2 regions of the Actinomadura sp. 9N215 genome follow, and region 2 is predicted to be linked to the other one. Evidence: riboswitches for the same ligand, from Rfam matches in the RefSeq annotation. Region 2 holds a riboswitch; the other holds the start of a gene.
The links. Region 2 has a riboswitch for S-adenosylmethionine ahead of ACH34T_RS09695 (aminotransferase class V-fold PLP-dependent enzyme). Riboswitches for the same ligand answer to the same signal wherever they lie in the genome.
Positions count from the first base shown of each region.

Region 1: it holds a riboswitch for S-adenosylmethionine, as region 2 does, so the genes downstream of both, thrC (threonine synthase) here and ACH34T_RS09695 (aminotransferase class V-fold PLP-dependent enzyme) in region 2, are expected to answer to the same signal.

Region 1 is NZ_JBIRBA010000007.1:7,385-10,779, reverse strand. It holds gene ACH34T_RS13700 (trehalose-6-phosphate synthase) at 1-244, opposite strand, end outside; gene ACH34T_RS13695 (cation diffusion facilitator family transporter) at 391-1,458, shown strand; SAM riboswitch class I at 1,553-1,694, shown strand; gene thrC (threonine synthase) at 1,711-2,955, shown strand; gene ACH34T_RS13685 (MoaD/ThiS family protein) at 2,966-3,244, shown strand; gene ACH34T_RS13680 (hypothetical protein) at 3,323-3,395, shown strand, end outside.
Region 2 is NZ_JBIRBA010000004.1:341,932-345,326, forward strand. It holds gene ACH34T_RS09685 (transglycosylase domain-containing protein) at 1-1,016, shown strand, start outside; gene ACH34T_RS09690 (hypothetical protein) at 1,048-1,428, opposite strand; SAM riboswitch class IV at 1,479-1,595, shown strand; gene ACH34T_RS09695 (aminotransferase class V-fold PLP-dependent enzyme) at 1,636-2,973, shown strand; gene ACH34T_RS09700 (SseB family protein) at 3,075-3,395, shown strand, end outside.

The DNA of each region.
Region 1 (3,395 bases), on a different contig from region 2:
CGCACACCCACAACACACCCGGAACCTCCGCGGACGGCACCACCCCCACCCCCGCACCGCGTCCCAGACCGGAACCCCGGGCCGTGCCCGGATCGCGTGGTGCATTCGGCTCGCGGGGTGTGCCGGTGACGGCGGCCAGCCCAGATACCAGCCCGCCGCCCCCGCGCCGCATGGTGAGCTCTCCGTCCTCGGACAGCGAGAACGACACCGGGCCCCGGTTCGATGCGACCAGCACTTGGCTCATACCGGCAGGGTCTCAGTTGGCGTCGAGGCCCTTCAAAGCGACCCGCACGACCCTCGCGGTGCGGTGCGGCCCACGGCGGCGCCACCGGCGCCTTCATCGTCCGCTTCGCCGCGATTAGCGGGGAATGCGGCGGGTACCCGATCGGGATGAGCAGGTCCGAGACGATGAAGACCGTGCTCGTCGCCGGTGCCGCGAACCTCATCCTCGCCGTCACCAAGCTGATCGCCGGGCTTCTGGCCGGGTCCAGCGCGATGCTCGCGGAAGGTGCGCACTCCGTGGCGGACACCCTCAACCAGAGCTTCCTCCTCACGTCCCTCCGGCGCAGCGAACGTCCCCCCGACCGGCGCCACCCGTTCGGCTACGGCAACGAGCGGTACTTCTGGTCGCTGCTCGCCGCGTTCGGGATCTTCGTGGCGGGGGCCGGGTTCTCCGTCTTCGAGGGCGTCCTGACCATGACCGGCCACGGCGGCACCGGGACGAGCGTGTGGCTGGCCTACGCCGTCCTCGCGCTCGCCGCCGTCCTGGAGGGGACGTCCTGGATCCGCGCCTACCACCAGGCGCGCAAGGAGACCCGCGACAACGGCCGCGACCTCGTCGACCACGTCCGCCGGTCGCCCGACGTCACGTTCAAGACCGCGCTGTTCGAGGACACCGCCGCGATGATCGGCCTCGCGCTCGCCGCCGCCGGGCTGACCCTCCGCGAGCTCACCGGCTCGGACTTCTGGGACGGTCTCGCGTCCGTCCTCATCGGCGTGCTGCTCGTCGTCCTGGCGTTCGCGATCGGACGCGAGAGCATGGGCCTGCTCATCGGTCAGGCCGCCGACCCCGCCGCGCAGCGCCGGATCCACGCCGAGATCACCGGAGCGCCCGGCGTGACCGGCGTGGACGAGCTGCTCACCATGCACTTCGGCCCGGAGCAGATCCTCGTCGCCGCCAAGGTCCACTTCTCCGACGACATCAGCGCCGACCAGGCGGAGGACGTCGCCGGCGAGATCGACCGGCGCCTCAGGGAACGGATCCCGACCGTCCGCCACGTATTCCTCGACCCAACCCAGCGCACACCCCGCCACCGCACGCCGACCCAGGGCACGCCTACCCAAGGCACGCCCGCCCAAGGCACGCCCGCCCAAGGCACGCTCGCCCAAGGCGCGCCCGCTCAGGGCGAGGGCTCGCCGTCCGGCGGAGCGAGCGTGATCAAGAACGCGCCGGGGTAACGTCCCAATCGGCGTACCCACCTGTCTGGCATCCGGTCAGTTCATGTAAAGTCACGCATACGAGTCCTAAGCGCTCGTAACCACAACTGAATATCGCTCATCCAGAGGGGTGGAGGGACCGGCCCGACGAAGCCCCGGCAACCACCCGGCTGAAGCGCACTCGCGATCCTGCGAGGCCGGCCGGGAGATGGTGCCAACTCCGGCCTGCGACCAAGGTGGCGCAGGAAAGATGGGAAGAAAGGCCTCGCCCGCATGGCAATAACGCCTGCCACCGACCTCGGACCGGCTACCGCCCTCGTCTGCCGCGAATGCGGCGCCACCCGCGACCTCGGGCCGTTCTACGCCTGCGAGGAGTGTTTCGGCCCCCTGGAGATCGCCTACGACTTCGGGGGAGTCACCCGCGCGAGCATCGAGTCCGGGCCGCGCAACATCTGGCGGTACAAGGGACTGCTGCCCGTCCCCGCCGGCATCGTGGACACGCCCAACACGGAGCCGGGCTTCACCCGCCTCGTCCGCGCCGACAACCTCGCCGAGAGCCTCGGCCTGCAGAGCCTGTGGGTGAAGGACGACAGCGGCAACCCGACCCACTCGTTCAAGGACCGCGTCGTCGCCGTGGCACTCGCCGCCGCCCGCGAACTCGGCTTCAAGGTGCTGGCCTGCCCGTCCACCGGCAACCTCGCCAACGCCGTCGCCGCGGCCGCCGCCCGCGCCGGGATCCGCAGCGCCGTGTTCGTCCCGTCGAACCTCGAAGCGCAGAAGATCATCACCACGGCCGTGTACGGCGGGACGTTCGTGACCGTCGACGGCAACTACGACGACGTCAACCGGCTCGCGTCGGAGATCGCCGGGGAGCAGGACGACTGGGCGTTCGTCAACGTCAACGTCCGGCCTTACTACGCGGAGGGCTCCAAGACCCTCGGCTACGAGATCGCCGAGCAGCTCGGCTGGCGGTTGCCCGACCAGATCGTCGTCCCGGTCGCGTCCGGCTCCCAGCTCACCAAGATCGACAAGGCGTTCCAGGAACTGATCAAACTGGGCCTCGTCGAGGACAGGCCCTACCGGGTCTTCGGCGCCCAGGCCGCCGGCTGCGCGCCGGTCGCCGACGCGTACAAGGCGGGCCACGACGTCATCCGCCCGGTGAAGCCCGACACCATCGCCAAGTCCCTCGCCATCGGCAACCCAGCCGACGGCCCGTACGTCCTGGACGTCGCCCGCCGGACGAACGGCTCCGTCGAGGACGTCACCGACGACGAGGTGGTCGAGGGCATCCGCCTCCTCGCCCGCACCGAGGGCATCTTCGGCGAGACCGCAGGCGGCGTCACCGTCGCGACCCTCCGCAAGCTCATCGGCTCCGGCGCCCTCGACCCGTCCGCCGAGACCGTGATCATCAACTCCGGGGACGGCCTGAAGACCCTGGACGCCGTCGCGCCCGTCGTCTCCCCGTCCGCGAACATCGCCCCGTCCCTGGAGGCGTTCCGCGCCGCGGGCCTCGCCTGAAAGGAGCACCATGAGCAGCGTGTCCGTCCGTATTCCGACGATCCTGCGGACCTACACCGGCGGCGAGTCGGAGGTGAAGGCCGAGGGCGCCACCCTCCGCGCCGTCGTCGCCGACCTGGAGGCCGGCTACGCCGGCATCTCCGCCCGCATCCTGGACGACGCCGGCAAGATCCGCCGCTTCGTCAACGTCTACGTCGGGGACGAGGACGTCCGCTTCGCCGACGGCCTGGACACCCCGACCCCGGAGGGCGTCCAGATCTCGATCATCCCCGCCGTCGCGGGCGGCTGAGACCGGACCCGGTCCTGTCGCACCCCCACCGTGCGCCAGGACCGGGTTCCCGCATCCCCCACGGCGTAAGATCACCGCGTGCTGCACCGCTGGGCCGGCGCTATCGCCCCCGTCCTCACGGGCTTATCCCTGCTCGGCTTCTGGGCCATGT
Region 2 (3,395 bases):
CGATCGCGCTGGCCGCCGCGCTGGAGGACGGCAAGTCCCTCAACTCCACCTACGACGGGAGCTCCCCGCAGTACTTCAGCGGGTCGTCCATCGAGAACGACAGCGGCGAGAGCTTCGGGACGGTGAACCTCGTCACCGCCACCCAGCACTCCGTCAACACCGCCTACGTGAACCTCGGCAAGGACATCGGCAACAAGAAGATCGTCGAGATGGCCGAGAAGATGGGCATCCCGGCCTCGCAGATGAAGCCGGCGCAGCGGAGCGCCGCCACGCTCCCGCTCGGCATCGTGTCGTTGCATCCCGTCCAGCAGGCGGGCGTGTACGCGACGTTCGCGTCCGAGGGCGTGCACCGGGAGCCGTTCGTGGTGAAGTCCGTCACCGACAACGACGACCACAAGCGCACGTTCACCGAGAAGGGCGAGCGGGCGCTCAGCCAGCAGAACGCGCGGGACGCGACGTACGCGATGCAGCAGGTCGTCCGCGGCGGGACCGGGACGGGCGCGCAGTTGCCCGACGGCCGCGACGTCGCCGGCAAGACCGGCACGACCGACGAGGGCCGCGCGATCTGGTTCAACGGCTTCATCCCGCAGATGGCGACGTCGGTGGCGATGTTCCGCAGCGACGGCAAACCGCTGAACATCCCCGGGTACGGCGCGTACGGCGGGCAGCTGCCCGCGCAGATCTGGCGGACGTACATGAGCGACGCCGTGAACATCAAGGGCTTCGAGCCGGAGTCGTTCGGGTCGCCGTCGTCCAGGCCGGGCGGCGGCTGGACCAGGCCGCCGGACGGGGTCGGGCCGTCGACGGAGCCGCCGGACACGGGCGGGGAGTCCGAGCCGCCGCCGTCCACCGACGAGCCGGACCTGCCGACGCCGCCGACCGACCTGCCGACCATCCTCCCGCCCGACGACGGCGGCGGGGGCGGTGACGACGGCGGCGGAGGCGACGACGGCGGTGGCGGGGATCCCGGCGGCGGAGGCGGAGGCGGCGGAGGCCGCCCAGGCGCCATCGGCTGACCCCCGACCCGCGAGGTCGACGCCTGCTCGGCTACTCGCAGGCCTTGCCGATGCTGGACGGGGTCTGTTCCATCACGGTGTCGAGCTGGGCGACGTCTCCGGTGCCGACGGCCGGGGCGGCGGCGCGGAGCCTGCCCGCCTCGGCCTTGAGCGCCTTCTTCAGGTCGTCGTCGCCGGTCTTCTTCGCGAGCGCCTCCAGGCGTCCGGCGAGCTGTTCGGTCGCCTGCCGCCACCGCGCGGGCTCGGCCGCCGGGACGGTCCGCACCTGGGTGATGTACTGCTGGAACGCCTTCTTGGTGTCGGCGCAGACCTGGCCGGTGTCACCGCCCAGCGCCCCGCAGCCGCCCAGCAGACCGGACGCGCCGAGCGCCACCGCGCCCGCGGCCAGCGTCCGAACCACCCCGTGTCGCATCGCATCCTCCTGCTTGATCCCGCTTCGGCCCCGCATATACTTCCGCATGAGGTCATGAGCGCCAGCGCCAAGCCCCGGCTCGCTGGCCGGCAACCCTTCGTCCGCGATGGGGTGCCCCGGGTGAAGACCTGGCCGGACGCGGCACCGCGTTCCGGCAAGCGCGGATCCCGGTGGACTTCCGGGGTCCTTGACCCGGAAGGTTCCGGCATGCCGACGCTGCTCGCCAGCTCCGCCCCCACCAGCCACGCCACCGACGCCACCCGCACCGCTCCGTCCGCTCGCGCCGCGATCACGACTGCTGTGACGCGCGGTGAGGGGGTCGGGGTTCACCAGGTTCCGCGTGTCATCGGCGCGGACGTCCCGGTCCCGGTGCGGGACGGCCGTCGCGTCCCGTACGCCAACCTCGACTACGCCGCGAGCGCGCCCTGTCTGGAGGCGGTGCACGAGGCGGTCACCCGCGCACTGCCGTACTACAGCAGCGTGCACCGCGGCGCGGGTTACGCGTCGCAGGTCACGACCGGGGCGTACGAGGAGGCGCGGGAGACCGTCCGCTCGTTCGTCGGGGCCTGGCGACGCTCCGCCGTCGTGTTCACCCGCAACACCACCGACGCGATGAACCTGCTCGCGCACGCCGTGCCCGCCGGGACGAGCGTCGTCGTCTTCGAGACCGAGCATCACGCGAGCCTGCTGCCGTGGAAGCGCGCCCTGCGGCTGCCCGCGCCCGCCACCCCCGCCGAGGCCATCGCCGCCGCCGACCGGGCGCTGCGCGAATCCCCCATCGGGTCGCGGCTGCTCGTCGTCACGGCCGCGTCCAACGTCACCGGCGAGCTGTGGCCGATCGAAGAGCTCGCGCAGGTCGCGCACCGGAACGGCGCCCGCATCGCCGTGGACGCGGCGCAGCTCGTCCCGCACGGGCCGATCGACATGACGGCGCTCGGCCTCGACTACGTCGCGTTCTCCGGGCAAAAGCTGTACGCGCCGTTCGGCGCGGGCGTCCTCGCCGGGCGCGCCGACTGGCTCCGCGCCGCCGCGCCCTACCTCAAGGGCGGCGGCGCCAGCGCGTCCGTCGGACGGACGACCAGGTGGGCGGCGTCCGCCGAGCAGCGGCACGAGGCCGGGTCCCCGAACGTGCTGGGCGCCATCGCGCTCGCCGCCGCCTGCGAAACCCTGTCGGACGCGTGGGAACCGGTCGCCGCCCACGAAGAGGCGCTGGTGAGGCGGCTGCGGTCGGGGTTGGCGGCGGTGCCGTCCGTCCGCGAGCTGAGCCTGTGGGGCGACCGGGCGCCGCGCGTCGGGATCGTGTCGTTCGTCGTCGACGGCTGGAACGCGCGGGACGTGGCGCTCACGCTGTCCGAGGAGTACGGCATCGGCGTCCGGGACGGGAAGTTCTGCGCCCACCCCTTCGTCAGTCACCTGCTGGGTGGGAACGACGCGGACTGCGCCTCGGGCCGGGACACCGCCGTCCGCGCGAGCCTCGGCATTGGTACGAGTGAGGAACACGTCGACCGCCTCTGCACCGCCCTCGCCGACCTGACAGCGCGCTGACCAGCGCACACTCCCGCACGGTCGGGCGAAGAGGCTCTTTGGTCCTGTTCGCCCATGTAGCGTAGACAGTCGCGCGGGGACGAGCACGGAAGAAACAGGGGGTGGCGACCGTGGCCGACGCGTGGCGACCCACGTCGGATCTGGAGCACCGACTGGAGGAGACCGTACGGGCCGGAGACCAGGAGAGCTACTTCCGCCTCCTCGCGGACAGCGAGCTCGTCGTCCCCGTCCCGCCGGACGTCGTGGACGGCGTGCTCGCCAACGAGACGCAGCCGTCCTGGCCGACCCAGGAGGAGGACGGCCGGGTCCACGTGCTGGTCTACACGTCGGCGGCGGCGATGCGCGCCTGCCTCGGCCAGACCTACCAGCACTTCATGACGGTCAGGTTCGGCGACATCGCCGAGACGTGGCCCGACGACCGC